DNA from 3 places in the Cellulomonas sp. URHB0016 genome. Region 2 is predicted to be linked to each of the others. Evidence: riboswitches for the same ligand, from Rfam matches in the RefSeq annotation. Region 2 holds a riboswitch; each other region holds the start of a gene.
What was found. Region 2 has a riboswitch for S-adenosylmethionine ahead of ACVW07_RS15470 (LLM class flavin-dependent oxidoreductase). Riboswitches for the same ligand answer to the same signal wherever they lie in the genome.
Positions count from the first base shown of each region.

Region 1 (9,304 bases), 210 kb from region 2:
GGACTGGGAGCCGGTCGGGTTCGTGACGGTGATGGTCTGGGCGGCGGTGTCGACGTGGATGCTCCAGTCCGTGCCCGACGGCGTGGTGTCGGCGGCGCGGACCCACGCGGTGCGGCCGTTGACCTGGGCGCGGTCCTCGCTGGGCAGGGCGCCGCGGGTGGCGACGAGGACCCGCAGCCAGCCGTCGCGCTCGTCGAGGACGGGCAGCGTGGTCGGCTCCGACAGGGTCGTCGTCGGCAGGACGCCGACGGGCGTCCCGTCGGGCCGGTCGTAGGCGGCCGTGGGCCGGGCGACCACGGCGGTCTGCCAGAGGCCGAGCGCCGGGTCCGCGTTGCGTCGCGGCTGCAGGCCGTCGGTGCCGGGCAGCCCGGCGACCACGCTCAGCGGGTCGACGACGGGCAGTGTCGCGAGGTCCGGCGGAGGTGCGGGCGCGGCCGCCTTCGCCACCGCGACGGGTGCGTGCACGACGACCGCGGCGGGTGGTGCCGGGTCGACGTCGCCGGCACACCCGCCGAGCAGCGAGGTCCCGAGCGCGAGGACGGCGGCAAGCCCGAGGGTCGCGGAAGCCTGGCGTCGCACCGCTCACCTCCCTCCGTCCGCTCCATCGTGCGCCGCCCAGGGGAGTCTGCACAGCGCTGTCCACCTGAGAGCGGCCTGAGGGACGCGGGTGGCCCGGTGTCCCCGTCGCTAGCGTCGCCGGGATGGGGGTGCCGACGTCGTGGGGAGCGCGGCCTGATGAGGTCGCGCGCACCTACCCGTGCGACGACGTGCTGCCCGGCTCGCCAGTGCGGTGGTTCCGGGCGGTCGACGCGGACGCGCCGGCGCCGGCCGTCTACCGCTGGCTGTGCCAGCTGCGGCTCGCCCCGTACAGCTACGACCTGGTGGACAACGGTGGGCGGCGCAGCCCGCGGACCCGGGACCCGCACTGCGAGGACCTGGCCGTCGGGCAGCGGTTCATGCAGATCTTCGTGCTCGACTCGTTTGTGCCCGGCCGCGACCTGACCGTGCGGATCGACGACCCGCGGGCGCTGAGGGTGTTCGGGGAGGTCGTCGTGACGTACCAGGTGGAGGACGAGCCTGGCGGGCGCTCGCGGCTCGTCGCCGCGTTGCGGGGGGCCGACGGCGGGCAGCGCTGGAGGCGGTGGACCAGGCCGGTGCTGGCGTGGGGTGATCTCGTCATGATGCGCAAGCAGCTGCTGACGCTGGCAGCGCTCGCCGAGGAGGAGGCCCGGCCAGCCGCCGGCTGACGGGGTCGCCGGTGGGCGCCAGGAGCGGCAAGCCAGAACAGGTGACACGTGACACCCAACCGTGCAAAGGTGTGGGAGCGCGTCCACCGGCGGCCGCGCGCCCGGCCGGGACGGACCAGCGCAGCGACGTCCCCGAGCGAAGGACACCGCATGTCGTCGCAGACAATGACGTCCGCCCACTCTGCTCCGGGAGCGGAGGTGCACGCTGAGGGCATGGATCTCCCGATGAGCGGGCCCGTGGACCTCGACGGGCGCCGGTTCTACCGGATCACGGCGTACGACGAGCTGCCGCCGTTCTTCATGACCCTCATCGGCGCGAGCGACCTGTGGCTGTTCATCTCGAGCACCGGTGGTGTGACGGCGGGCCGTGAGGAGTCCGACCGGGCGCTGTTCCCGTACACGACCGAGGACAAGGTCGCGCACGGCGCCGGCCGCACGGGCGGCCTCACGCTGCTGCGGGTGTCCACGCCCGCCGGGCAGACCCTGCTCTGGCAGCCTTTCGCGGAGCGCCGCCCGGGCGACCCGGACGTCGAGCGCCATCTCTACAAGGACTTCCTCGGCAGCACGCTCGTGTTCGAGGAGCAGCGTGCCGACCTCGGCCTGCGCGCGCGGGTGTCATGGCAGACCAGCGCGCGGTACGGCGTGGTCCGGGGCGTCGAGCTGACGTCGCTGACGGACGGCCCGGTGGACGTGGACGTGCTCGACGGCTTCGTCGACCTGCTGCCCTCGGGCGTCACGGCGCAGACGCAGAACGAGTTCAGCGTGCTCATCGACGCCTACAAGCGGGCCGAGATCGACCCTGCGACCGGCCTCGGCATCCTGTACATGAACTCCTCGCTGACCGACAAGTCCGACCCGAGCGAGTCGCTCGCCGCGACGGTCTCCTGGCACGTCGGGCTCGCCCCCGTCGAGCACCTCCTGTCCACGCGTCAGGTCGGCGCCTTCACGGCGGGCCGCCCGGTGACCGGTGAGCGCGAGGTCCGGGGGGAGAAGGGCGCCCACCTGGTGCACGCGCGCCTCACCCTGGCGGCGGGCGAGCAGCGGCGCTGGCGGGTGGTGGCGGACGTCGACCACAGCGCCGCCGACGTGGTGCGGCTCCAGGTCGAGCTGGCCGACCGCGACGAGCTCGCCGCGCGGCTGACCGCCGACGTCGACCGCACCCGGGAGGACCTCGAGGGCCTGGTCGCGACCGCCGACGCCGCGCAGCTCACCGGCGAGGAGCTGGCTGCCGCGCACCACGGTGCGAACGTGCTCTTCAACATCATGCGCGGGGGAGTCCCGGTCGACGGGTACACCGTGCAGACGGCGGACCTGCGCGCGTTCGTGGCGCAGCGCAGCCCGAGGACCGCCGCCCGCTGCGCCGCCGCGCTCGCCGCGCTGCCGGAGACCGAGCAGATCGACGCGCTCGTCGAGCGGGCCGAGGGCACGGGCGACCCGGACCTGCTGCGGCTCGTGCGCGAGTACCTGCCGCTCACGTTCAGCCGCCGGCACGGCGACCCGAGCCGGCCCTGGAACAAGTTCCGCATCGCGCTGACCGACGAGCACGGCAGCCCCCGGGTCGACTTCCAGGGCAACTGGCGGGACATCTTCCAGAACTGGGAGGCGCTCGCCTGGTCGTTCCCCGAGTACGTCGAGTCGATGGCCGCGGTGTTCCTCGACGCCACCACGGCCGACGGCTACAACCCCTACCGCATCTCGCGGTCGGGCATCGACTGGGAGGTTCCCGAGCCGTCGAACCCGTGGGCGAACATCGGCTACTGGAGCGACCACCAGGTCATCTACCTGGTCAAGCTCCTGGAGGCGTCGCGCCGGTTCCACCCGGGCCGGCTGGAGGCGCTCGTGGACAGTGCGGTCTTCACGCACGCCGACGTGCCGTACCGCATCGCGTCCTACACCGACACGCTGCGCGACCCGGTCGACACCATCGCGTTCGACACGGTGACCGAGGAGCGCGTCGAGGCCCGGATCGTCACGGAGGGCGCCGACGGCCGCCTCGTGCACGGGTTCGACGGCGACCTCGTGCGCGTCACGCTCGGCGAGAAGCTGCTGCTCCTCCTCCTGGCGAAGGTCGTCAACCTCGTGCCCGACGGCGGCATCTGGATGAACACCCAGCGCCCGGAGTGGAACGACGCGAACAACGCGCTCGTCGGCAAGGGCCTCTCGGTCGTCACCCTCGGGTACGTGCGGCGCTTCCTGGCCCTGGCCCGGGACCTGCTCGGCGACGACCTGACGGTGACCACCGAGCTCGCCGGCCTCCTGAACGACGTGCACGCCGCGCTGGAGGCGCACGTCGGAGCCGTGGACCACGGGTTCGACGACCACGGGCGCCGCCGGGTGATGGACGCGCTCGGCGCCGCCGGCACGGAGTACCGGACGCGGGTGTACGCCGGGTTCGACGGCCGGCGCACGACGGTCGACGCCGGGACGGTGCAGGCGTTCCTCGACGTCGCGCAGAGGTACGTCGACGCCGCGCTGCGCGCCAACCGCCGTGAGGACGGGCTGTACCACTCGTACAACCTGCTCGACCTGCGTGACGGCCGCGCCGCCGTCGGGCGGCTGCAGGAGATGATCGAGGGCCAGGTCGCGGTGCTGTCCGCGGGGCTCCTGTCGCCGGAGGAGGCGCTCGACCTGGTGCAGGCGGTGCGCCGCAGCCGGCTCTACCGGGCCGACCAGCACAGCTACACGCTGTACCCCGACAAGGTGCTGCCGACGTTCCTGGAGCGGAACCGGATCACCGCCGAGCAGGCAGCGGCGTGCCCTCTGGTCGACGCGCTCGTGCGCGCCGGCGACACGTCGCTCGTGCTGCGTGACGTGCGCGGCGACCACCGGTTCGCGCCCGGGCTGCACAACGCTCGCGACGTCGAGGCGGGGCTCGACGCGCTCCCGCCGTCGGACGCCGTGGACCAGGGGCGGGCCGCCCTGCTCGACGTGTGGGAGCAGGTGTTCCGGCATGCCGAGTTCACCGGGCGGTCGGGGTCGTTCTTCGCCTACGAGGGGCTGGGCAGCATCTACTGGCACATGGTGTCGAAGCTGCTGCTCGCGGTGCAGGAGAACGTCGAGCGGGCGGTGGCCGCAGGGGCCGGTCCCGACGTCGTCCAGGGCCTGCGCGACGCCTACGAGGACGTGCGGCTCGGGCTCGGGTACTGCAAGACGCCCGAGGTGTACGGCGCCTTCCCGGTGGACCCGTACTCGCACACCCCGGCGGGCCGGGGGGCGCGGCAGCCGGGCATGACCGGCCAGGTCAAGGAGGAGGTCCTCACCCGGCTCGGCGAGCTCGGCCTGCGCGTGGAGCACGGTCGGGTCGTCGTGCGGCCCGTGCTCCTGCGGGCCTCCGAGTGGACGGCTGGGCGGGAGGTGTTCCGGTACCTCGACGTGGCGCAGCGGCGGCAGTCGGTGGTGCTGCCGGCCGGGTCGCTGGCGTTCACGTTCTGCCAGGTGCCCGTCGTGTACCGGCGCGGTGCCGTGCTGCGGGTGGTGGCCAACCTCGCGGACGGGTCGCAGGTCGCCGGTACCGGTGGGGCGCTCGACGGCGAGGTCAGCGGGCAGGTGTTCCGCCGGACGGGTGACGTCGTGCGGATCGAGGTCGAGCTGCCCGCCTGAGGAGCCCGCTGCGGTCGACATGCCGGACCCGGACGGTCTTGGGACGATGCGGGGACGGTCGTCACCCCGTCGGCCGTCCCCCCGAGGAGGTGGCCCTGATGGGTCTCTGGCTCATTCTCATCATCGTCGGCGTCGTGATGATCGTGATCGGCGTCGCGGTGACCGCAGCGAAGGTCCTCCTGTGGATCGGCATCGTCCTGCTCGTCGTCAGCCTGATCATGTCGCTGGTGAACCGCGGACGTACCCGGGTCTGAGAGGGAGCGTGGGCGTCAGGCCCGCGCGACCCACCAGGACCGGCGGATCCGGTCGAACACGTCGAGCGAGCGACGTGCCTCGCCCTGCATCGAGACGAGCGCCGGGTCCGCCGGGTCCTCGGGGTGCGCCGCGGCGGCCTGCCACATCGCCTGCTCGAAGCGCCGCCACCCGGGCTCGTCCCGCTCCACGACGTCGGTGAACCCGGTCGCGACGAGCTCCGCGCGCACGTCCTGGCGCAGGCGCGGCGACACCCGCTCGTCGTCGAGGTCGTGTGCGACCCAGCCCGTGAGCACCATGCGGCCGCCCGGTGCGACGACGCGGCGGAGCTCGGCGAGACCCGCGGAGAGCGGCTCCGCGAACTGGACGGAGTCGACGCTGACGGCGGCCGTGACGGAGGCGTCGGGCAGCCCGGTGGCGTCGAGGCCCCCGAGGACGAAGCGCGCCGCGACGCCGCGGTCGGCAGCGCGCCGCGAGGCGACGGACAGGGCGACGCGGGAGAAGTCCACACCGACCAGGTCCGCTCCCGAGCGGGCGGCGAGCTCGACACCCCAGGCGCCCCGCGCCCGCAGGCCAGGTCGAGCAGCGTGTCGCCCGGTCGCAGGGCGAGCGCGTCCGCGACCGTCGGCACCGCGGACCACGTGAGGACGCCGTCGGTCTGGACGCCCGGCGGCAGGCCCAGGGCTTGGGCCTGGAGGCGGTCGCGGGTGGGGAACTGCTCGATGTTCGAGTACCAGGTGTCGAAGTAGCCGGCGTCGGGCATCGGTCCATCATGCCGTCTCATCATGCGAACGCCGGTTTGACCAGTGAGGACGTCCGGCGTTTAATTCCGACTAACAAGGTCAAGATTTCCAGCGCGAAGCCCCGGCTTGCTGGACGGCAACCCTCCCGCGCGGCGGGGTGCCCCGGGTGAGGACCTGGTCGTGGACGGGCGGTGACGCCCGGACCGCGGCAAGCGACGCGAATCGCACCGGCAGCGCCGGTGCACGAGAGGACGGACCATGAGCGTTCCCCGCTCCGTGAGCAGCACCCGCACGCTCGCGTGCCCGTCCTGTTGTCGCCGCTGACCTGAGCAGCGCGCCGGCACCGCCGCCGGCCCCCTGACGCCGCGCCCGCTTCCTTCGGCGCGGCGCACCTGAGCGCACCGACGTGCGCCGCTCCAGCGACCTCGCGCACCCCACGCACCCCCATGCAGCGAAACGGACCCTCGCCGTGCCCTTCTCCCGACACGCCCACATCGGTATCGACCTCAGCGACACCGGCGCCCGCGCCGCCGCCTGGCGCGACCACGGCTCGCAGGGCCAGCGCCTCTTCGACCTCGACAAGCTCACGGACCACGTGGCCGTCGCCGAGCGCGGCACCCTCGACTTCGTCGTGTTCGACGAGTCCTTCGCGCTGCACCCCAGCCGGAACACGACGCTGCAGGGGCGCCTCGACGCAGCGCTCGTCGCGGCGCGGCTCGCCCCGCGCAGCTCGGGGATCGGCCTCGTCGCCCAGCTCGACGCGACCCGCACGGAGCCGGGCCACGTCGCCCAGGCCGTCGCGACCATCGACCGCGCGAGCGGTGGGCGGGCGGCGTGGCAGGTCGGCATCGGGGCGCTCGACGACGTCGCCGTCGACGCGGTCGGCGGCGAGTGGGACGGCCCCGTCCGCGAGGTGCCGCAGCCCGTCGACGGGCGGGGCACCCGGTTCGTGGACGTGGACGGTGTGCACTTCGCGGCCCCGCAGGCCGAGCGCGCGTCGCGGTCGCCGCAGGGACGGCCACCCGTCGTGGTCCGTCTCGACGCGACCGACGGGATCGACGCGCACGCCGTCGACATCGCGGGGCGGGTGGCCGACGTGGTCCGCGTCCGGGTCGACGACCGCGGCGTCGCGGCGGCCGTGCGGCGGCGGGTCCGTGACGCCGCCGTCGCGCACGGCCGCGACCCCGACGCCGTGCGTGTGCTCGTCGACGCGTTCCTGCTGCTGGCACCGGACGCCGCGAGCGCCCGCGCCCGGCTGGAGCTGCTCGCCGAGATCGGCGACGTGCGGCCCGAGGCGGGCGTGCTCGTGGCCCTCGGCACGGCGGTCGACGTCGCGTCGCTCGTCACCGAGTGGTTCGCGCTCGGTGCCGCCGACGGGTTCACGTTCCGGCCGGCCTCGGTGCACACCGACCTGCCGGGGCTGGTCGACGCCGTCGTGCCGCGGCTGCGCGGTGCGGGCGTGTTCCGCGACAGGTACCCCCGGGGCGGCACCCTGCGCGGGACCCTCGGGTTGCCCCGGCCGGTGCGTCGCGCCGGTGTCCGTGCGGGCGTGACCGTGCAGCGGGCGTCCAGGACCGCGCGGCCTGCCGCCGCGTCCGGTGCGGGTACGCGGGTCGGCGCCGGTCGCTCGGCGGCCGCCCGATGAGCACCCTGACCAGGGCGACCGCGACCGAGATCGCCCGTGACGCTGGCACCGCGCCCGAGTTCCGGTCGGTGCCCCTGCACCACCCGAGCGTGCGCCCCATGCTCGACGAGCTCGCCGTCGAGTACGCGTCGAGGTACGCGGACCGGCTGCGCGTCGCGGACCTGCGTGCCGAGCTGGAGCGGTACCCCGCCCACGAGTTCGCCCCGCCGCGCGGGGAGCTGGTGCTGCTCGTCGAGGACGGCGGCGCGGTCGCCGGTGGGGCGTTCCGCCGTCGCACCGAGCCCGAGCTGGGGGACATCGCCCGGTCCGCCCGGCCCGGGGGACGTGACGAGCGTGGCGTCCCGGTCGTGCCGACCGCGGAGCTCAAGCGGATCTGGACCCACTCCGCGCACCGGCGGCGTGGCCTCGCCCGGCGGGTGCTGGCCGAGCTGGAGCGCCGGGCGCTCGCGGCCGGCTACCCGCGCCTCTACCTCACCACCGGGCCACGGCAGCCCGAGGCGGCGGCGCTGTACGTCCGCGCCGGCTACACGCCGCTGTTCGACACCGCGGCCGACCCGGAGCAGATCGGCCCCCTCCCGTTCGAGAAGTGGCTCGTCCCCGACCCCCAGCCCACCGAGAGGTGACCGCCGTGTCCACGGTCTCCCTGCCGCACGACGAGCCGCGCACGGTCGTCGACCGCACCCCCGCCCGCCCGACGACGGACCAGCCCCGCGTCGTCGGCGCCCGCCACCCCGGCCGCTGGGTCGCCACCGCCGTCGTCGGTGTGCTGCTCGCGATGGTCCTGAGCTCGCTCCTCACCAACTCGAAGTGGGAGTGGGGCGTGGTCGGGCAGTACCTCACCTGGCCCTCCGTGCTCGAAGGGCTGTGGGGCACCCTGCGCCTGACCGCCGCCGCGGCCGTGATCGGGTTCGGCCTCGGCACCGTGCTGGCGCTCATGCGGCTGTCCCGGTCGCCGCTGCTGCGCGGCGTGTCCTGGGCGTACACCTGGGTGTTCCGGTCGGTGCCGCTGATCCTCCAGCTGCTGCTCTGGTACAACCTCGCGTACCTCTACCCGACGATCACGCTCGGTGTCCCCTTCGGCCCGTCGTTCACCGGCTTCGACACGCTCGACGTGATCGACAAGTTCGGCGCCGCGATCCTCGGCCTCGGGCTGTCCCAGGCCGCCTACTCCGCGGAGATCGTGCGGGCCGGCATCCTCGGCGTCGACCAGGGCCAGCACGAGGCCGCCGCCGCGCTGGGCCTGCCGCGGTCCGTGCAGCAGCGGCGGATCATCCTGCCGCAGGCCATGCGGACCATCGTGCCGACCGCCGTGAACGAGATCATCGGCCTGGTCAAGGGCACGTCCGTCGTCTACGTCCTCGCGTACAACGAGCTGTTCTACATCGTCGGCGTGATCTACGGCCGCAACCAGCGCGTCGTCCCGCTGCTCGTCGTCGCGGGCATCTGGTACCTCGTCATCACGACCGTGCTCACGGTGATCCAGTTCTACGTGGAACGGCACTACGCGAAGGGGGCGCTGCGGCAGCTCCCGCCGACCCCGCTGCAGCGTGCCCGGTGGGGGCTCGGCGTCGGCTGGTCCCGGGTCACCGGTGCGCCGCTGCCCGCCGGCCTCCCGCCGGGCTACGGCTCGCGGTCCGCCCGCAGCGCGCTCGTCCGGACCCGCCGCTCCGCGCAGGTCGGGGGTGCGCGATGAGCGCCGGGCTCGTCGAGGTCCGCGGCGTCCACAAGGCCTACGGCACGCTCGAGGTGCTCGACGGCATCGACCTGGTGGTCCGTCCCGGCGAGGTGACCGTGATCCTCGGGCCGTCGGGCTCCGG
Region 1 covers NZ_JBSRZU010000001.1:3,146,881-3,156,184, forward strand. The annotation lists gene ACVW07_RS14470 (L,D-transpeptidase family protein) at 1-579, opposite strand, end outside; gene ACVW07_RS14475 (SRPBCC family protein) at 702-1,247, shown strand; gene ACVW07_RS14480 (hypothetical protein) at 1,461-4,847, shown strand; gene ACVW07_RS14485 (hypothetical protein) at 4,946-5,101, shown strand; gene ACVW07_RS14490 (class I SAM-dependent methyltransferase) at 5,117-5,740, opposite strand; SAM riboswitch class IV at 5,940-6,063, shown strand; gene ACVW07_RS14495 (LLM class flavin-dependent oxidoreductase) at 6,312-7,487, shown strand; gene ACVW07_RS14500 (GNAT family N-acetyltransferase) at 7,484-8,110, shown strand; gene ACVW07_RS14505 (amino acid ABC transporter permease) at 8,116-9,180, shown strand; gene ACVW07_RS14510 (amino acid ABC transporter ATP-binding protein) at 9,177-9,304, shown strand, end outside.
Region 1: linked by a shared signal. The riboswitch ahead of ACVW07_RS14495 (LLM class flavin-dependent oxidoreductase) and the one ahead of ACVW07_RS15470 (LLM class flavin-dependent oxidoreductase) in region 2 are both predicted to bind S-adenosylmethionine.

Region 2 (9,304 bases):
CGAGGTGGACGGCCCGGTGACGGACGAGGTCCTCGCGGCGGCCCGCGCCGCCGGGGAGCAGGTCCTGTCCAACCCCGTGATCGAGGACGTCGTCGCGGTGTACGAGGACGTCGACGCCGCTGCCGCGACGGGCAGCGCGCAGGTCGGCGCCTGATGGCCCGCATCGGCGTCGTCACGTTCCCCGGCACGCTGGACGACCGGGACGCGGCCCGCGCGGTCCGGCTCGCCGGTGCCGAGGCCGTCCCGCTGTGGCACGCCGACGCGGACCTGCACGGGGTCGACGCCGTGGTGCTGCCGGGTGGGTTCTCCTACGGGGACTACCTGCGCGCCGGGGCGATCAGCCGGTTCGCGCCGGTGATGGGCGAGATCGTGGCGGCCGCGGGCAAGGGGCTGCCGGTCCTGGGCATCTGCAACGGCTTCCAGGTGCTCACGGAGGCCCACCTGCTGCCGGGCTCGATGATCAAGAACGACCACCTGCACTTCGTCTGCCGCGAGCAGGTCCTGTCCGTCGAGAACGTGGACACGGCGTGGACGCGCGACTACGCGCAGGGCGAGCGGATCACCGTCCCGCTGAAGAACCAGGACGGCCAGTACGTCGCGGACGAGCGCACCCTGGACGAGCTCGAGGGTGAGGGCCGCGTGGTGTTCCGGTACCAGGACGTGAACCCGAACGGGTCGCGCCGGGGCATCGCGGGCATCACCAACGCCGCCGGCAACGTGGTCGGACTGATGCCGCACCCCGAGCACGCCGTCGAGCAGGGCTTCGGCCCGGACGGCGCGCACGGCCCCCGGACGGGGACGGACGGGCTGCGGTTCTTCACGTCCGTCCTGCACGCCCTCGTCGGCTGACCCCATGACCGGCACGACGACAGGGCAGGACGCCGCGGCCCTCGCGCTGGTCGTGGTGGGCTGGGACGACCCGGACGTCGCCCGGCTGCGCGACGCACAGCAGGCGGAGCTGCGCGGCCGGTACGGCGACGACGACATCGGCCACGAGATGACGGGCGAGGACATCGTCGCGGTCGTGCTGGTGCGGGTCGACGGCGAGGCCGTCGCTGTGGGCGCCCTGCGGGACCTGGGTGAGGGCCCCGCGGACGACGCGACACCTCCTGGCACGGGCGAGCTCAAGCGGATGTACGTGGTCCCCGAGCACCGCGGCCGCGGCTACTCGCGGCTCGTGCTCGCGGAGCTCGAGCGGCAGGCCACCCGGCTCGGCCTGTGCCGCCTCATCCTGGAGACCGGCGTCCTGCAGCCGGAGGCCATCGGCCTGTACCTGCGGTCCGGCTACCTGCCGATCGACAGCTTCGGTGAGTACGTGGATGTCGTGGACTCGCGCTGCTTCGAGAAGCGTCTCGCCCCGGCCGTGCCACGAGCCCGCAGCGACGAGGGACGCCCGCCGCTGGTCACCCTCGACCACGTCGGCTGGGACGACCCCGAGGCGGTGTCGCTGCGCCGGACGATGTGGGCTTGGAGCCGCGACCGGTATGCCGACTTCCTCGCGAAGGTCCAGGACGGCACGGGCTTCGACGACGACGACGCTCGGCAGGGCGTGGGGGTGCTGTCGACCGTGGTCGCCCGGGTCGACGGGCGTGCGGTCGGCTGCGCGTCGCTGCGGGCCGGGCGTGACGGCTACCCGGAGGGCTCCGGCGAGCTCAAGAAGCTGTTCGTCGACGAGTCGGCCCGTGGTGCCGGGGCGGCTCGCGCCCTCCTCGCGGCCGTCGAGTCGGACGCCCGCGGCCTCGGCCTGACGAGCGTCGTGCTGCAGACGGGCATCCGGCAGCCCGAGGCGGTCGCGCTCTACGTGGCGTGCGGGTACCGCCCGGTGGTCCCGTTCGGGCCCTACCAGGACGATCTGCTCTCGCTCTGCTTCGCGAAGACGCTCTGAGGCCCCGACACCCGCAGCCATGACGATCCGCGTCGGCACCTCCGGGTGGTCGTACGACCACTGGGACGGCGTGCTGTACCCGCCCGGCCTGCCCGCGGCGGACCGGCTCGCCCGGTACGCGGCCGAGTTCGACACCGTCGAGCTCAACGCGAGCTTCTACCGGTGGCCGCGACAGGCCACCTTCGCGTCCTGGCGTCGTCGCCTCCCACCGGGGTTTGGCATGTCGGTGAAGGCCCCCCGCGGTCTCACGCACGCCAAGCGGCTGTACTCGCCGGAGGTGTGGTCCGAGCGGATCGCCCGGTCGTGGCACGAGCTGGGCGAGCGCAGGGAGGTGCTCCTCGTCCAGCTGCGCCCCGACCAGGAGCGGGACGACGCCCGCCTCGACTGGTTCCTCGGCACGCTGCCCGGCTGGGTCCGCGTGGCCGTCGAGCTGCGGCACCCGTCGTGGCACGACGACGCCGTGTACGCCCTCCTCGAACGGCACGGGGCCGCGTACGTGGTGATGAGCGGTGCGCACCTGCCGTGCGTCCTGCGGGCGACCGCCCCGTTCGTGTACGTCCGGCTGCACGGCCCGGACCACGACCACCTGTACGGCGGCTCGTACTCGGACGACGACCTGCGCTGGTGGGCGGACCGGATCGGTGAGTGGCACGACGGCGGCCGTGACGTGCTGGCCTACTTCAACAACGACGGCGGCGGGCACGCGGTGCGCAACGCGCGGACGCTGCGGTGGCTGCTGGGCGCGTAGCACGGGACCGGGGACGACGGCCCCGGAGCCGGCTCCTGCATCACCACGCGCGGCGCGTGGTCACAGGCTCAGACCGACGGTCCAGTCGTTCGCCTGCAGGTCGGCGCGGGAGTACGTGACCTTGCCGCGGTGGGACACCTCGATCGACAGGAACGCGGCGTCGGCCAGCTCCGGGACCGTGAAGTCGAACACGCAGTTGCCGAACGTCACGTCGACCATGGGAGCCGCGTCGAACGCGTCCGTCCACGCGTCGTTCGCCACGCGCCACTCCTCCATCGCCGCGTCGTACGCGTCGAGCTCGGCCTGGGAGTCGGCGTCGACGTCGTACTCCGGCATCTCGGGCGAGTCACCGATGGCGGAGTAGTCGGCCTGCTGCTCGGTGTGCGTGCCGACGAACCGGCCCGGCCCGAGCTGGGACGTCGCCACGATGGTCCCCGCCTCGTCCGTCACCGTGACCTGCGCACCGGGCCCGACGTCATCGAAGCCGGCCGCGGCGGAGCTGCTGAGCAGCGAACAGCCGTCCTTGGTCGCCCGCTCCGAGATGGACACCGACGTGACGGTCAGCGCCCCGGTCAACGTCCGTGCCACGGGTGTCGGCGTCGGCTCGGCGGTCACCGACACCGAAGGCGACGCCGCGAGGTGCTCACCGGGAGAGCCGGCGCATCCCGCGACGGCCAGGCACAGCAGCATTCCCGAACTGGCGAGCAAGCGACGGGCGTTCACGCGGATCCTTCCCTGGTCCTGACCGGAACATCGGCCGGTCCGGGCGCCGGCTGAGGGTCGATGACCCAGGGACATCGTGCGAGCCGTCTCGGATCGCGGGACGACCGGCCCGAACCCTAGGCAGGACGGCATCGCGTTCCTATCTTGTGCGCGCCCATCCCGAGCGACCGAGAGACCTGGCTCGTCGACGTCGCAGCAACCCCCGTGGGCAGCGGGTGCGGGTGCTCCTGCCAGGGCCGATGGAGGAACCGCATGAGTCGCGCACGCCCCTTCCGCCTCGCCGTCGAGCTGTCCGGCGCGGGGGTCCATCCGGCCGCCTGGCGGCTGCCGCACGCGGACGCCGGCCAGGTGTTCACGGCCCCCTACTGGGTGCGGCTGGCGCGGCACGCGGAACGGGCGGGCGCCACGCTCGTGGTGCTCGACGACACGAGCGCGCCGGTCCGGCAGCAGCCCGGTGCGCTCGTCGGCGGGCTCGACGCCATCGGCGTCGCGTCCCTGCTGGGCCCGGTGACGACCCGGGTCGGGCTGACGCCTGTCGTGCCGGTGACCTACCTCGAGCCGTTCCACGTCGGCAAGGCCGTCCAGACGGTCGACCACGTCAGTCTCGGCCGGGGCGCGGTCCAGGTCGGCATCGCGGCGCCCGCCGACACCCCGGGCGCGGACGACGTGGCCCGCCGGTACGACGAGCGCACGCCCCGGGGCGTCGACGCCGCGTGGCGCGAGGCCGAGGACGTGCTCGAGGTCGTCACCCGCCTGTGGGACTCGTGGGAGGACGACGCGATCGTGCTCGACGAGGCCGCCGACCGGTACCTCGACCGGGACAAGGTGCACGCGATCGAGTTCGCCGGGGAGTTCTTCTCCGTGCACGGCGCGTCGATCACCCCGCGCTCGCCGCAGGGACGTCCGGTGGTGGTGCTGCGCGGCGACGACCCGCACGCCCTCGCGGTCGCCGCCCGGCGCGCCGACGTGCTGCGGCTCGCGGTGGACGACCGGACGCCGGTCCGCGTCGACGAGGTCCGGACCGCCGTCGCCGACGCGGGACGCGACCCTGCCACCGTCACGGTGCTCCTGGACGTCGACGTGCTGCTCGGAGGGGTCGACTCCGAGGCGGGTGCGCGGCTCCGCGCGCTCGACGACCTCGCCCGCCGCACGCCGACCTCCACCGAGCTGGTGGGCGGTCTCCTCGGCGTCGCCGACGGGCTCGTCGACCTGGTGGCCCGCACGGGAGCGGACGGCGTGACGGTGCGCTCGCTCGCGCACGCCACCGACCTGCCGCTGCTGGCCGACGGCGTCGCCCCGCTGCTGCGTGACCGCGGGCTGCTCGTCGAGCCCGCCGCGGCCGGCACCCTGCGCGACGCGCTCGGCCTGGCGCGCCCCGCCAGCCGCTACGCGACGACGCGCTGACCCGAACGACCCGCCCCGACCGCTGAGAGCGACCCCCATGCCGAAGAAGCAGATCCACCTCGCCGCCCACTTCCCGGGCGTCAACCACCACACCGTGTGGACGGACCCCAGCCACCGTCCGGAGACCCAGTCGTCGTTCGCGTCCTTCCAGCACCTCGCCGCGACCGCCGAGCGTGGCCTGTTCGACTTCGTCTTCCTCGCCGAGGGTCTGCGCCTGCGCGAGCACCGCGGCCGGCTCGTCGACCAGGACGTGGTGGGCCGCCCGGACACGTACGCCGTGCTCGCGGCCCTCGCGGGCGTCACCACGCACGTGGGCCTCGCGGGCACCATCAACGCGACGTTCAACGACCCGTACGAGCTCGCCCGGCAGTTCGCGACGCTCGACCACCTCTCCGCCGGCCGGGCGGCGTGGAACGTCGTGACGTCGTCGGACCCGTTCCACGGCGCGAACTTCCGCCGCGGCGGCTACCTGGCCTACGAGGACCGGTACGAGCGGGCGCGCGAGGTCGTCGAGGCGGCCCGCGCGCTGTGGGACGCGTGGGCGCCGGACGCGCTCCGTGCCGACGCCGCCACCGGGGAGTTCGTGCGGCCCGGGTCGCTGTCGACCGTGCGGACCGGTGGCCGGCTCGTCGACATCGAGGCCGTCCCGTCCCTGCCCCGACCGCCCCAGGGGCACCCGGTGATCATCCAGGCCGGCGACTCCGACGGCGGCCGCGAGCTCGCCGCGCAGGTCGCTGACGCCGTGTTCTCGCGGCACACCGAGCTGTCCGACGGGCAGGCGTTCTACGCCGACGTGAAGGGTCGGCTGGAGCGCTACGGCCGTCGGCCCGAGGACCTGCTGATCCTCCCCGGCTCGTCCTTCGTCCTCGGCGACACGGCCGCGGAGGCCGAGGAGCGGCTGCGCGAGATCCAGCTCCAGCAGATCCGGCCGAGCGTCGCCCGCGCGTTCGTCGAGCAGGTGTGGAACCAGGACCTGTCGGCGTACGACGTCGACGGCCCGCTGCCCGACGTGGACCCGGTCGTGGACGCGCCGTCGATCACGCAGGGCAGGGCCGGGTTCTTCAAGGACCCGCTGGCCGTCGCCGCGCAGTGGCGGGCCCTGTCGCAGGCCCAGGGCCTGTCGATCCGCGAGCTCGTGATCCGGGTGGTCGGCCGGCACTCGTTCGTCGGCACCCCGGAGCACGTCGCCGCCGAGATCGACCGGTACGTGCAGGAGGACGCCTCGGACGGCTTCATCCTCGTGCCGCACCTCACGCCGCACGGGCTCGACGAGTTCGTCGACCGCGTGGTCCCGCTGCTCCAGGAGCGTGGGTCGTTCCGCACCTCGTACGAGGGCGCCACGCTGCGCGAGCACCTGGGCCTGCCGCCCGCCGACGCGTTCGGCCGGACGCGGGAGGCCGCCGGCCTCCTGACCGTCTCCTGAAGAACTCTGCCGCTTCGACCCTCGGAGGACCGCCATGACCACCACGACCGACCGCACCTCGACCTTCGCCGCCGACTGGCAGACCTGGCACGACGAGCGCGAGGCCTACTACCGCGACCCCCACGGCTGGGTCGCGATCACGGCGCTGCACTGGCTGACCGAGGAGCCCGTCGTCCTGGCCGGCATCCCCGGGCGGTGGTCCGCACCCCAGGGCGGACCGGCCCGCATCGAGGCGCTCGACGCCGAGGGACTCACCCTGCCCGACGGCAGCGTCGTCGACGGCCGGGCGGAGCTCGACCCGGTCGAGGGCGCCCCGGGCCTGCAGGTCCGCTCGGGCGACCTGCTGCTGGAGGTCGCGCGCCGCACGGGCCACGTGATCGTGCGCGTGCACGACCCGCTCGCACCGCAGCTCGCCGCGTTCCAGGGCATCCCGGCCTACGCGCCCGACGAGCGCTGGGTGGTGACCGGCCGCCTCGAGCGGTTCGACGAGCCGCGCCGCGTGACGACCGGCGGTGTCGTCGACGGCCTGGAGCACCACCACACCGCGGTCGGTGTGGTGCGGTTCGCGATCGACGGCATCGACCAGGCGCTCACGGTCTTCGACCACGGCGCCCGCGGGCTCGGCGTGCTGTTCCGCGACGCGACGAGCGGCGTCACCACCTACCCGGCGTCGCGGTCCCTCACGCTGGGCCCGGTCTCCGGCGACGGCACGGTCACGCTCGACCTCAACCACGCGGCGAACCTGCCGTGCGGCCTCACGCAGTTCGCGACCTGCCCGGTGCCGCCCCCGGAGAACGTCCTCACGGTGTCCGTCGAGGCGGGGGAGCAGTGGGTGCGCTGACGCTCTGAGGCGATCCTCCGGCGCGGATGCGCGAGGGCCCCCGTCGACCTACGGTGGCCCGACCGCCTCCGCCCGGAGGCCCCCGACGAGGAGGTCGCGATGTCGCAGGACGACGTGGCGAAGGTCGCCGAGCTCATCAAGGACGCCCGCATCGCGATGCTCACCACGGTCGCGGCCGACGGCAGGCTCGTGAGCCGGCCGATGGGCGTGCAGGACGTCGACTTCGACGGTGACCTGTGGTTCTTCGCCGACGCCGACAGCCACAAGGTCGACGAGATCGAGCACGGCAGCCCGGCGAACGCCGCGTTCGCCGACCGCTCGTCGTGGGTCTCGGTGTCCGGGCCCGCCGAGGTGGTCCGCGACACGGCGAAGGCCCGCGAGCTGTGGGGAGCGACCGCCGAGGCGTGGTACCCCGACGGTCCGGAGACGCCGGGCCTGGTCCTGGTGGTCGTGCACGGCGAGACGGCCGAGTACTGGGACTCGGCCGGCGGCCGGCTCGCGACCGTCCTCAGCCTGGTCAAGGCGAAGGTGAAGCACGAACGCTACGACGGCGGCGAGAACGAGACGGTCCGGCTCTGACCCCACCGTCGCGCCGGCTCTGACCCGCGGCAGCGCGCCGGCCGGGTCAGAGCCGGAGACCGGTCGCGTCAGTCCGGCAGCCGTCCGAGCGCCTGCGTGAGGTCGTCGATCAGGTCGTCCGGGTCCTCGAGCCCGACGGACAGCCGGACCGTCGACTCCGCGATGCCCACCCTGGCCCGGCCTTCGGCTCCGAGCTTGCGGTGCGTGGTGGTCGCCGGGTGCGTGACCATCGACTTCGCGTCGCCGAGGTTGTTCGAGATGTCGAGGATCCGCAACGAGTCGAGCACCCCGAACGTGGCCTTCTTCGCCACGTCCACCGACGCCCCCTCGGGCACGCGCAGGTTGAACGTCACCACGGTGCCGCCGCCGGACTGCTGCGCGAGCGCGAGCTCGTGCTGCGGGTGGGACGTCAGGTACGGGTAGCGGACCAGGGACACCCCGGGCTGCTCCTCGAGCCACGTGGCCAGCCGCAGGGCCGACGCCGTCTGGTGGCGCACGCGCAGCGACAGCGTCTCGAGGCCCTTGAGCAGCACCCAGGCGTTGAACGCCGACAGCGACGGGCCCGTGTTCCGGATGAGCGTCTGGACGGGACCGCGGACGTACTCCTCGCTGCCCAGGATGGCGCCGCCGAGGACGCGTCCCTGACCGTCGATGTGCTTGGTCGCGGAGTACACGACGACGTCCGCCCCGAGGGTGAGCGGCTGGGAGAGCACCGGGGTGGCGAACACGTTGTCGACGATCACGAGCGCCCCGGCGGCGTGCGCGAGGCGGCTCACGGCCTCGATGTCGACGAGGTCCTGCATCGGGTTGGACGGCGTCTCGAAGAACACGACGTCCGCGGGGGTGGACAGCGCCTCCTCCCACTGCGAGAGCACGTGCCCGTCGACGTAGTCGGTCCGCACGCCCCACTTGGCGAGGATCTCGTCGAAGATCACGACCGACGAGCCGAACAGCGCCCGGGCGGTGACGACGCGCGAGCCCTGCTGCAGCACGGCGGCGAGCGCGGTGAACACGGCGGCCATCCCGGTCGCCGTCGCGTAGGCCGCCTCCGCGCCCTCGATCAGCCGCAGCCGCTCCTCGAAGGTCGAGACCGTCGGGTTGTTGTACCGCGAGTAGAGGAAGCGGTCCCGCTCGCCGGCGAACGCGGCCTCCGCCTCGGCGGCCGAGTCGTACGCGTAGGCCTGCGTGAGGAACACGGGCTCGGAGATCTCGTGGAACTCCGAGCGGACCTGCCCGCCGCGCACGGCGAGCGTGTCCGGACGCAGCGACGAGCGGTCGACCCGGCGGTCGTCCCAGTCGAGCGGACCAGGGACGCGGACGCCGTCCTGCCGGCCGCTCACAGCGCCCGCCACGGCAGGCCGGCGGCACGCCAGCCCTGGTGCCCGCGCTGCCCGTCGGGGCCGACGTCGCCCTCGAAGCCTTCGAGCACGTTGTAGGCAGGGCCGAGGCCCGCAGCCGTCGCAGCCTGCGCCGCGGCGATGGAGCGGACCCCGGAGCGGCACAGGAACACGACCGGACGCTCGTCGCCGGGCTCCAGGCCCGCCTCGCCGAGCTGCTGCAGGAACTGCGGGTTCGGGCGGCCCGACGGTGCCTGCACCCACTCGACGAGCGCGGCGCGCCCGCCGATCGCGGCGGCGTCCGGGATGCCGATCGACCGCCACTCGCCATCGGTGCGCACGTCGACGAGGACCGCGCGCTCGT
Region 2 covers NZ_JBSRZU010000001.1:3,360,921-3,370,224, forward strand. The annotation lists gene purS (phosphoribosylformylglycinamidine synthase subunit PurS) at 1-154, shown strand, start outside; gene purQ (phosphoribosylformylglycinamidine synthase subunit PurQ) at 154-849, shown strand; gene ACVW07_RS15455 (GNAT family N-acetyltransferase) at 854-1,885, shown strand; gene ACVW07_RS15460 (DUF72 domain-containing protein) at 1,905-2,633, shown strand; gene ACVW07_RS15465 (hypothetical protein) at 2,694-3,221, opposite strand; SAM riboswitch class I at 3,508-3,602, shown strand; gene ACVW07_RS15470 (LLM class flavin-dependent oxidoreductase) at 3,609-4,760, shown strand; gene ACVW07_RS15475 (NtaA/DmoA family FMN-dependent monooxygenase) at 4,798-6,183, shown strand; gene ACVW07_RS15480 (DUF1684 domain-containing protein) at 6,218-7,024, shown strand; gene ACVW07_RS15485 (pyridoxamine 5'-phosphate oxidase family protein) at 7,124-7,603, shown strand; gene ACVW07_RS15490 (O-succinylhomoserine sulfhydrylase) at 7,672-8,943, opposite strand; gene ACVW07_RS15495 (rhodanese-like domain-containing protein) at 8,940-9,304, opposite strand, start outside.

Region 3 (9,304 bases), 200 kb from region 2:
ACGGCGAGCTCGGTCGGGATGTAGACGGTCCGCCAGCCCTTCTCGTGCAGCATCAGGGACGTCCACACGTCCTCCGACTTGGAGTCGGAGTAGATGCCGCCGATCGAGTCGGCCGCCGTCCGCCGGTAGATGACGTTGGTGCCCACGGAGAACGCCGCGTTGAACCGGTTACGACCCGGCTGGACGAACTTGTAGAACACCGACTGCATGTACCCGGCACCCTTGGAGATGACGGAGTGCAGGTTGCCGTACACCTGCGGCGTCTGCACGAACGCGACGTCCTCGCTGGCGAAGAACGGCACGGTCTCGTGCAGGAAGTTCGGCTTGGGCACGAAGTCCGCGTCGAAGATGACGAAGAAGTCACCCTTCGCGAGCGTCAGCGCGTGGTTGATGTTGCCCGCCTTGGCGCCGTTGCTCGACAGCCGGCGGACGTACCGGGCGCCCAGCTCGGCCGAGAGGTCACGGACCTCGTCGGACCGGCCGTCGTCGAGCACCCAGGTCTCGTGCTTGCCCTGCATGGCGACAGCTGCGGAGACGGTCTTGCGGATGGTGTCCAGGTCCTCGCCGTACGTCGTGATGAACACGTCGACGGTGATCGGCCACTCCTGCAGGTACATCCGCCAGTCCGACGGCGTCTTCTCGTTGCCGTCGCGGAGGATCTCGCCGACGTCGTACAGCCGGTCCTGCGCGTGGTGGAACACGAACCCGCGCGGGTTGTGGCCGCTCGACAGCACGGTCCACATCGCCAGCAGCGCGTGGGCCACGAGCACGGACTCCGCCAGCATGACCAGCACGTACGGCAGCCAGTCGCCCCGGTTGGCCGGGTTGAGGAGGAACACCGCGTAGATGATGACCCCAGCGCAGGCCAGCAGGACCAGCAGCATGAGTGACGGGCTCTGGGACGACTCGTTCTCGTTCATCCCGGTCGACTTGATCTTGACTTGCTCGGTTCTTCTCGGCTCCATGACGAGCCTGTCGAACGTGGTTGCCACGTCCAGCCCCCTTCGGTCGTCCGGTCGGACGGCCGGGCGGCCCAGAGAGGGGCCACCTGACCGATGCGACGGCGACGTTGGCGCCGGGCGCACAAAAGGCGACGGGCCGCGAGGACCTTGGGGCGCGGTCTGCGTCCCTGTCCTCGACGGGCGTCGCCGCCCCTGTGGGATGCCTCTAACCTACGAACCCCTCCTCGGGGGAGTCGAGGCCCACGTGGAGTGCGTCCCGTCACACCGGGACGGAGGTCCCGGGTGAGAGGCCTGTCTTCGCAGGTGGGGGCACACGGCGGGACCGCTCCCATGGACGGCGAAAGTCTCGAACTGCACGGCCGTCCATCTCGCGATATGGGCGCTTTACCTGATCTGGGGGGCTACCTGACTCGCCACCAGCTCGAGGTGATCCAGGTCACCCAGATCGAGAACCTGCAGGTAGACGCGGGAAACGCCCTGAGCGGCCAGCTCGCCGAGCCGGTCGACCGCCTGCGCCACCGAACCCGCGATCCCCTGCCCGCGGACCTCCTGCGGGTCGCGTCCGATGGCCCCGGCACGACGGGCCACCTCGGCGTCGTCCCGCCCCACGCACACGACCAGCGCCACCGACAGCGTGAGGCTCGCGGGATCCCGGCCCGCCTCGTCGCACGCCCGCCGTGCGTTCGCCAGCTTCTCCCCCACCACGTCGAACGACGGGAACGAGAGGTTGAGCTCGGCGGCGAACCGGGCCGCGAGCGCAGGGGTCCGTCGCGGCCCCAGGCCACCGATGATCAGGGGCACGCCGGGCTTCGTCGGGTCGAGCGGCGAGCGCTGCACCGGCTTGGGGAGCGCCGGCGAGTCGACGAGCGTGTACTCCGCGCCGCTGTGGCTGAACGTGCCACCGACGGGGGTCCCCCACAGGCCGGTCACGACCTCGAGCTGCTCCTCGAGGAGCCCGAACCGCTTCTCGGGGAACGGGATCCCGTACGCCTCGTGCTCGCGGGCGAACCAGCCGGTGCCCAGCCCGAGCTCCACCCGCCCGCCCGACATCTGGTCGACCTGCGCCACCTGCACCGCGAGCACCCCCGGGTGCCGGAAGGTCGCCGACGACACGAGCGTCCCCAGCCGGATCCGGCTCGTCTCACGCGCCAGGCCCGCGAGCGTCGTCCAGGCGTCGGTGGGCCCGGGCAGACCGTCCCCGCTCATCGCGAGGTAGTGGTCGGACCGGAAGAAGGCGTCGAACTCGAGGTCCTCGGCGGCCCTCGCGACGGTGAGCAGCTGGTCGTAGGTGGCGCCCTGCTGGGGCTCGGTGAAGATGCGCAGATCCATGCGGCACACCCTCGCACGAACCCGCACGGCACGTGCGCGGTCGGCAGGGGACGACGCAGCGTGCCGGCATCCGGCCCCGGATGCGCTGCGACGGCGGGTACCCGCCGACGGGCCGGGCCCGTCCGCGCGTACCCGCTGACGGGCCCGGCCCGGCCGTCCGTGGCACGGTGGGCCTGTGCCCCACCGACCTCGCACGTTGCCCGGGCCTGCCGCCGACGCCCTGGCGGTCGCCGACTGGCGGCGCCGGGTCGCGGAGGCGTACGCGGACGTGCGGCACCTGGCGTCCCACGACCCCGCGCAGGCCCACGCCGTGTGGGTGCAGCGCCGGGACGAGCTCTTCGCCGAGCACCCCGCGTCGCCGCTCGACGCCGCCGCGCGGGCGTTCTTCGCCGGTCTCGACGTGGCCCCCTACGACCCGGCGTACCGGTTCGAGGTGGAGGTGCGGCCGGCCGAGCCCCAGCGCCTCGAGATCAGCACCGAGACGGACGGCCTGATCTCCTACGAGCGCATCGGCACGGTCGAGCTCGGCGACCTGGGGCATCTGGCGGTGTGGGCGCTGCACGGCTACGCCGGCGGCCTCTTCCTGCCCGTGCGGGACGGGCTGGCCGGGCACGACGGCGGCACGTTCGGCGGCGGCCGCTACCTCCTCGACACCGTCAAGGGTGCCGACCTCGGCCTGTCGCACGGGCTGCTGGTCGTCGACCTCAACTTCGCGTTCAACCCGTCGTGCGCCTACGACCCCTCGTGGAGCTGCCCGCTGGCCACGCGCGCCAACACGATCGCCGCACCGCTGCCGGTCGGCGAGCGGGTGTTCGCAGCCGCGGTGTGAGCGGCGCGCGCTCCTGACACGGGTCAGCGCTGGCACACCGGGCAGCGGTACAGCTTGCGCCCGGCCATCTCCTCGACGACCACCGGCGTCCCGCACACCCGGCACGGCTCGCCGCCGCGCCCGTACACCCAGTGCCGCAGCGCCGGGTCGACGACCGCCGCCACCCGGCCCTCGTCGTCGAGGTCCTCCCGCGTGAGCATCACCCCGGTGCGGATGCCGTCCGCGAGCAGCACCGCCCAGTCCTCCCACAGGGCCCGCCCGACCTCCCGAGGGACGAGCCGGCCAGGCGTGTGCGGGTCGAGGCGGGCGCGGAAGAGCAGCTCGGCGCGGTAGATGTTGCCGATCCCGGCGACCACCGACTGGTCCATGAGCAGCTGGCCCACGGCGACGGACCTCGACGTGAGCCGGTCGACGACGACCTCGCCCGCCGCCGCGAGGTCCGTCGCCGTCGCCGGGTCCGGACCGAGGCGATCGACCGCGGCGCGGGCCGCGTCGGGGTCCAGCACCTCGCAGGCCGACGGCCCCCGCAGGTCGGCGACCGTCTCCGTGGTGGCCAGCCGGACACGCACCTGCCCCACCGGGTCCGGCGGGAAGTGCGCGAGCAGACCGCCCTCGGCGGACGGCTGCTCGCGCTCGTCCTCGCCCATCCGGACCGCCCGGCGCAGGCGCGGGGCGCCCATGCTCCCGGAGGAGTCGCCGTCGCCGACCGACGAGACCGTGCCGTAGAAGTCCCACGCGCCGTACAGGCCCAGGTGCACCCGCAGCACGTCGCCGGACGCGAACGCGCAGAACAGCTGCTTGCCCACGGCCGACGCCCGCACGAGCTGCTGCCCGTCGAGCCGTCGTGCGCCCGCAGCGAACCGGCCCTGCGGCGAGGAGACGGCGACCTGCCGGCCGACGAGGTCGCGCGTGAAGCGGTGGGCGATGCGGTGGACGGTATGACCCTCGGGCACGCCCGCAGGCTAGTTCACGAGCGAGCCGCGCAGCCCTCCGGCGGTCGGCGCGGCCGACGAGGCCGCCACCCGGACCCGCTCGAAGGACGACGCCTCCTCGAGCTGCGGCACCGGCGGCAGGTCGCCGCCCGTGAGGTGCGCCGCGAGCAGCACGTCCGTGATCTCGTCGCCCAGCAGCTCGTGACGCTCCAGGAGCGCGTCACGCAGCGCCTCGACGAGGTGGCGGTTGCGGGACAGGAGCCGGCGGACGCTGGACCGGGCGTCGTCGAGCACGGTCTCGAGCTGCTCGCGTGCCTTGCCGTCCGCCAGGACGGCGTTGACGAGCGGGCGGTCCGTCGCGAGGAACGACACGAGCGAGCCCGTCATCCCCGCGGCGCCGACCATCTGCGCCGCCGTGCGGGTCGCCGCGGCGAGGTCGCTGGCCGGGCCGGTCGTGGTCTGACCGAAGAACAGCTCCTCGGCGACCCAGCCGCCCATCGCGATCTGCACGAGCCCGCGCAGGTCGCCCTCGGACCGGGTCCACACCTCCTCGCAGTCACCGTGCGCGAGCAGCCCGAGGGCCTCGCCGCGGCGGACGATCGTCAGGACCTCGAGGTGCCGGTTCGGCGCCACGAGCCACGCGGTCACCGCGTGCCCGGCCTCGTGCGTGGCGATGAGGCGTCGCTCGCCCTCCGTGTAGCGGACGGGCTGCCCGATGCCGACCATCTCGGTGATCCGTGCCGTCTCGACGTCCGCGAACGACATGGTCAGCGAGCCGCGGCGCAGCGAGTTCACCAGGGCCTCGTCGAGCAGGTGCTCGATCATCACCGGCGTCCAGCCGTTCGTCGCGGCCGCCACCCGGTCGCGCGCGACCGGGTCGTCGAGCTCGGCGTCGTGCGAGCGGCGGGACAGGAAGTGGTCCACGAGGGCCCGGCGACCGTGCGCGTCGGGCGACACGAACGTGAGGTGGCGGTCGAACCGGCCGGGACGCAGCAGCGCCGGGTCGAGCGAGTCGGCGCGGTTGGTCGCGGCGATGAGCAGGATCGGTGCCTTCGAGGGGCGGCTGCGCGGGATCTGCCGGTGGGCCGGGAGCAGCAGGTTGATGCGGGCCACCAGCTTGTCGCCGAGCTTGGCGGCACCGGTGGGCTCGTCGAACGACTGCATCTGCACGAGCAGCTCGTTGACGACGCCGCCGGTGCCCTCGCTCGTCATCAGGTTCAGGACGGACCCGCGGTGGGGGTCGGAGCCGCTGGCCGACACGCCGGCCGACGAGCTCGCCGACTGCATCCCGCCACGCCGCAGGCCGATCGCGTCGATCTCCTCGATGAAGCCGATGGCACCGCCCTCCGCACGGGCCGCCTTGCGGAGCGCCTTGAAGTACGCGCGGATCTTCTTGGCGGTCGCGCCGTAGTACATGGACTGGAACGACGTCGCCGACACGAAGAGGAACGGCACCCCCGCCTCGGCCGCCATGGCCTTCGCGGTCATCGTCTTGCCGGTGCCGGGCGCTCCCTCGAACAGCAGCCCACGACGCGGGGTGCCGCCCATCTGGTCCGCGAACTGGCGGTGCGTCTGGAACAGGTCGATCGAGCGGCGCACGTCCTCCAGCACCGGGTCGATGCCGATGACGTCGTCGAGCCGCACGTCCACCTGCTCCGGCCGGTACATGACGTGCGGTGAGCGCGACGTGCCGACGGTCGTCAGGAGCATCACCCCGAGCAGGCCCGCGAAGAACAGCGCCGGGACCAGCACCAACGGGTCGACCGCGGGAACGGCCGGCACGATCGAGCGGCCCATGAGGGCGCTGACGATGACGTAGGCCTCCGCGGCGATCAGGACGGCGGCGAGCCGGTACACCCGGCGGCGGCGCATCCGTTCACGGTCGACGGCGATGTCGTGGGCGCCACGGCGGATCGGGGAGACGAGCTCTTCGTTCACGGGGGCGCCTTTCACGGTCCGGCACGCATGAGCGGTCGCGCATGCGGGTCGCCGCACGACGAGCGCGGCCAGCCCATGGTGGAACCGGGCGAACCGGACAGCAATGCGGGAGGAAACGGACCACTCGAACGGCTCAACGCCCCATGCGGTGCCGCGCACCGTCCGCTCGGACGGCCTTCCGGGTGTCCGCACTGCGAGACATCCCGCACAAGCCCTTGCCGCCGCCGCAACCGCTGGTACAAACCGCGGCGAGGTCACGAGCACCAGCGCGAAGCCCCGGCTCGCTGGTCAGCAACCCCTGTCACGACGGGGTGCTCCGGGAGATGACCTGGTCGTACCCCACCCGGGGTGCGGCAATCGTGATCGTGAAGGAGCTGCACCGTGGTCCACCCCCATCCGTCCGTCGTGGCGCTGGTCGGCAACCCCCGACCGGGGTCGCGCACTCGCGCCGCCGCCGAGCACCTCGCCCGGCGGCTGGGTCCGGCGCTCGCCCCCGACCCGTCGGACCTGTCCGGCCCGGCGGTGCCGTTCGCGACCGTCGACCTGGCCGACCTCGCACCGGAGCTCTTCGCCGCCGACCGGCCGCGCGTCGACGAGGCGCTGCGCCTCGTCGCGTCCGCCGACGTGCTGCTGGTCGCGACGCCCGTGTACAAGGCCTCGTACACCGGGCTCCTCAAGTCCTTCCTCGACCTCTACGGCCCCGACGGGCTCGCCGGGGTCGCCGCCGTGCCCGTCGTGGTGTCCGGCAACCCCGCGCACGCGCTCGTCGGGGAGGTGCACCTGCGCCCCCTGCTCGTGGAGCTCGGCGCGACCGTCCCGGCCCGCTCGTTCACCGTCACCGAGGCCGACCTGGCCGACCTCGACCCGGCCGTCGACCGGTGGATCGACCGCGCCGGCGAACCCCTGCGCCGCTCCCTGGGCGGTGTCGCGACCCTCGCGGAGGTGCTCCGATGACCACCGAGATCCTGCGTGCCCTCGACGCCGACCTGGCCGAGCAGGACGAGCCGCAGCTCACGCCCGACGAGTACAAGGACGTGTTCCGCCGGCATCCCGCGGGCGTCGCGGTGGTGGCGCTCGTCGACACCTCGCCCGAGTCCGACGACGGCCGTGACTCGTTCGAGGGCGTCGACGGTCCCGGCCGGCTCGTGGGCTTCACCGCCACCTCCGTGATCTCGGTGTCGGCCGAGCCGCCGCTGCTCGCCTTCTCGCTCGCGTCCACGTCGTCCTCCTGGCCTGCGGTGTCCCGGGCCCGGACGCTCACGATCAGCTTCCTGTCCGGGTCCCAGGACGACGTGTCCGCCCGGTTCGCCACCCACGGCATCGACCGGTTCGCCGCCGGCGGCTGGACCGCCCTCGACACCGGGGAGCCCGTCATCGACGGGGCCGTGTCGTGGGTCCGCGGCCGGGTCGTGCAGCGCACGCCCGTCGGCGGGTCGTACCTGGTGTCCGTGCGGGCCCTGTCCCACGGGACCCACGACGTCAGGCCGCTCGTCTACCACGACCGGACGTACCACCAGATCGGCGACGACTACTCGATCTGACCGCCCGACCCACGACGCCCGCCCCCTGGCCGCACGGCCGGAGGGCGGGCGTCCCGCTTCCCACCAGCCACCCGCACCCGGCCGCCCGGCCACCGGGCCACCCGGCCGCCCGGCCACCGGCCGCCCGGCCCACCGCCCGCCCGGCCCACCGGCCGCCCGGCCCACCGGCCGGCCGTGACACCGGTGCTTGGTGGTGAAGGGCGGCAGGAACTGCCGGTCTTGCCCCCCTGTGCCGTTCTCACCAGCGACGTGCCGCGGCCGGCCCAGGGCACGCGCGGGTCCGCGGAAGCTGGCGTCAGGCGGTCGTGGTGGCCAGCGGGCGGGTCGACGTGGCCGGCCAGGCGGCGGCGAGGAGCTCGTACGAGCGTGCCGTGTCGGCCGGGTCATGGGTGATGGTGGTGAGCAGGAGCTCGTCGGCGGCGGTCACGCGGGCCAGCGTGGCCAGTCCGGCAGCGACCTCGTCGGGCGTCCCGACGAAACGGGTGTCGACGCGGTCACGGACGAGGTCCTGCTCGGCCGCGGGGCGGTCCGCCCACCGGGTCGTGGTGCCGGGTGCCGGGTACGGGATCGCGCCCTCGCCGCGCCGGATCGACAGGACCCACTCGGCGAACGGGTCGGCGAGCGCGTGGGCCCGCGCCGCGGTGCCGGCGGCCAGCACGTCCGCCGAGACAACCACGTAGGGCTCGTCGAGCACGCCGGGCCGGAACGCGGCACGGTACTGCTCGACGGTCTCCAGGACCGTCGACGGGGACACGTGGTAGTTCGCCGCGAGCGGCAGGCCCAGCTCACCGGCGACCCGGGCGCTCTCGCCGCCGCTCGACGCGAGGACCCACAGGGCGAGGTCCGAACCCTGGGCGGCGGGGACGGTGGCGGGGCGGCCGACGTCCGTCCGGGCGGCGCCGCGCACCACGTCGAGCACGGTCGAGAGCTCGGCGGTGAACGACCCGGCGGCGCGACCCGCCCCGACGAACCGGACCTGCGCGAGGATCCGCTCGAGCAGCGGACCTTCGTCGAACGCGACGGGCGGTGTCGCGGGGACCAGGAGGCCGTCGACCACGCGCTCGGGCGTGGGTGCCGGTCGGGTTCTGCGGGCGGTCGGTGCCGCACCCGCACCGTCCGCGGTGCCGGCCGGGGCCGGCGGCGGGAACGACGACCGGCCGAGGCCCAGGTCCACGCGGCCGGGGTGCAACGCCGCGACGGTCCCGAACTGCTCCGCGGCGACGACAGGGCTCGTCGAGCCCAGCAGCACGGCCGCGGACCCGACCCGGATCGTCGACGTGGCACCCGCCACGAGCGCCGCGAGCACGGCCGGCGCGGCGGACGCCACCCCGGCCGCCAGGTGGTGCTCGGCGAACCACACGCGGCGGTAGCCGAGCCGTTCGACGAGCCGCGCCCGGTCGACGGCGGCCCGGAGCGCCTCGGCACCGGTGCCGCCCGCCCGGACAGGGGCGAGGTCGAGCACGGACAGCGGGACGGGGCGGTGGCCGGTCATCGGTTCTCCAGGGGGGCGGTGCTGAGCGAGCGGACGGCGCCGGCGGTGCTGACGCGGCGGACAGGGCCCGCGAGGCGGGCGGGGCGGACGGCGCCGGCGAGGCGGGCGAGGGCGAACGCGGGGTGTGCGGCGTGCGCGGGCTCGTCGGCCGGTTCCGTCGCGAGGTCGGCCAGCAGCCGGCCGACGGCGGGTGCGAACTTGAACCCGTGGCCGGAGAACCCGGCGGCGACCACCACGGGCCCGCGGCGGTCGAGCACGAAGTCGCTGTCCGGTGTGGTGGT
Region 3 covers NZ_JBSRZU010000001.1:3,158,901-3,168,204, reverse strand. The annotation lists gene ACVW07_RS14560 (glycosyltransferase family 2 protein) at 1-992, opposite strand, end outside; gene ACVW07_RS14555 (LLM class F420-dependent oxidoreductase) at 1,347-2,291, opposite strand; gene ACVW07_RS14550 (DUF1684 domain-containing protein) at 2,467-3,120, shown strand; gene ACVW07_RS14545 (Fpg/Nei family DNA glycosylase) at 3,144-4,073, opposite strand; gene ACVW07_RS14540 (AAA family ATPase) at 4,083-5,990, opposite strand; SAM riboswitch class IV at 6,243-6,356, shown strand; gene ACVW07_RS14535 (NADPH-dependent FMN reductase) at 6,372-6,944, shown strand; gene ACVW07_RS14530 (flavin reductase family protein) at 6,941-7,531, shown strand; gene ACVW07_RS14525 (LLM class flavin-dependent oxidoreductase) at 7,827-9,023, opposite strand; gene ACVW07_RS14520 (FAD-dependent oxidoreductase) at 9,020-9,304, opposite strand, start outside.
Region 3: linked by a shared signal. The riboswitch ahead of ACVW07_RS14535 (NADPH-dependent FMN reductase) and the one ahead of ACVW07_RS15470 (LLM class flavin-dependent oxidoreductase) in region 2 are both predicted to bind S-adenosylmethionine.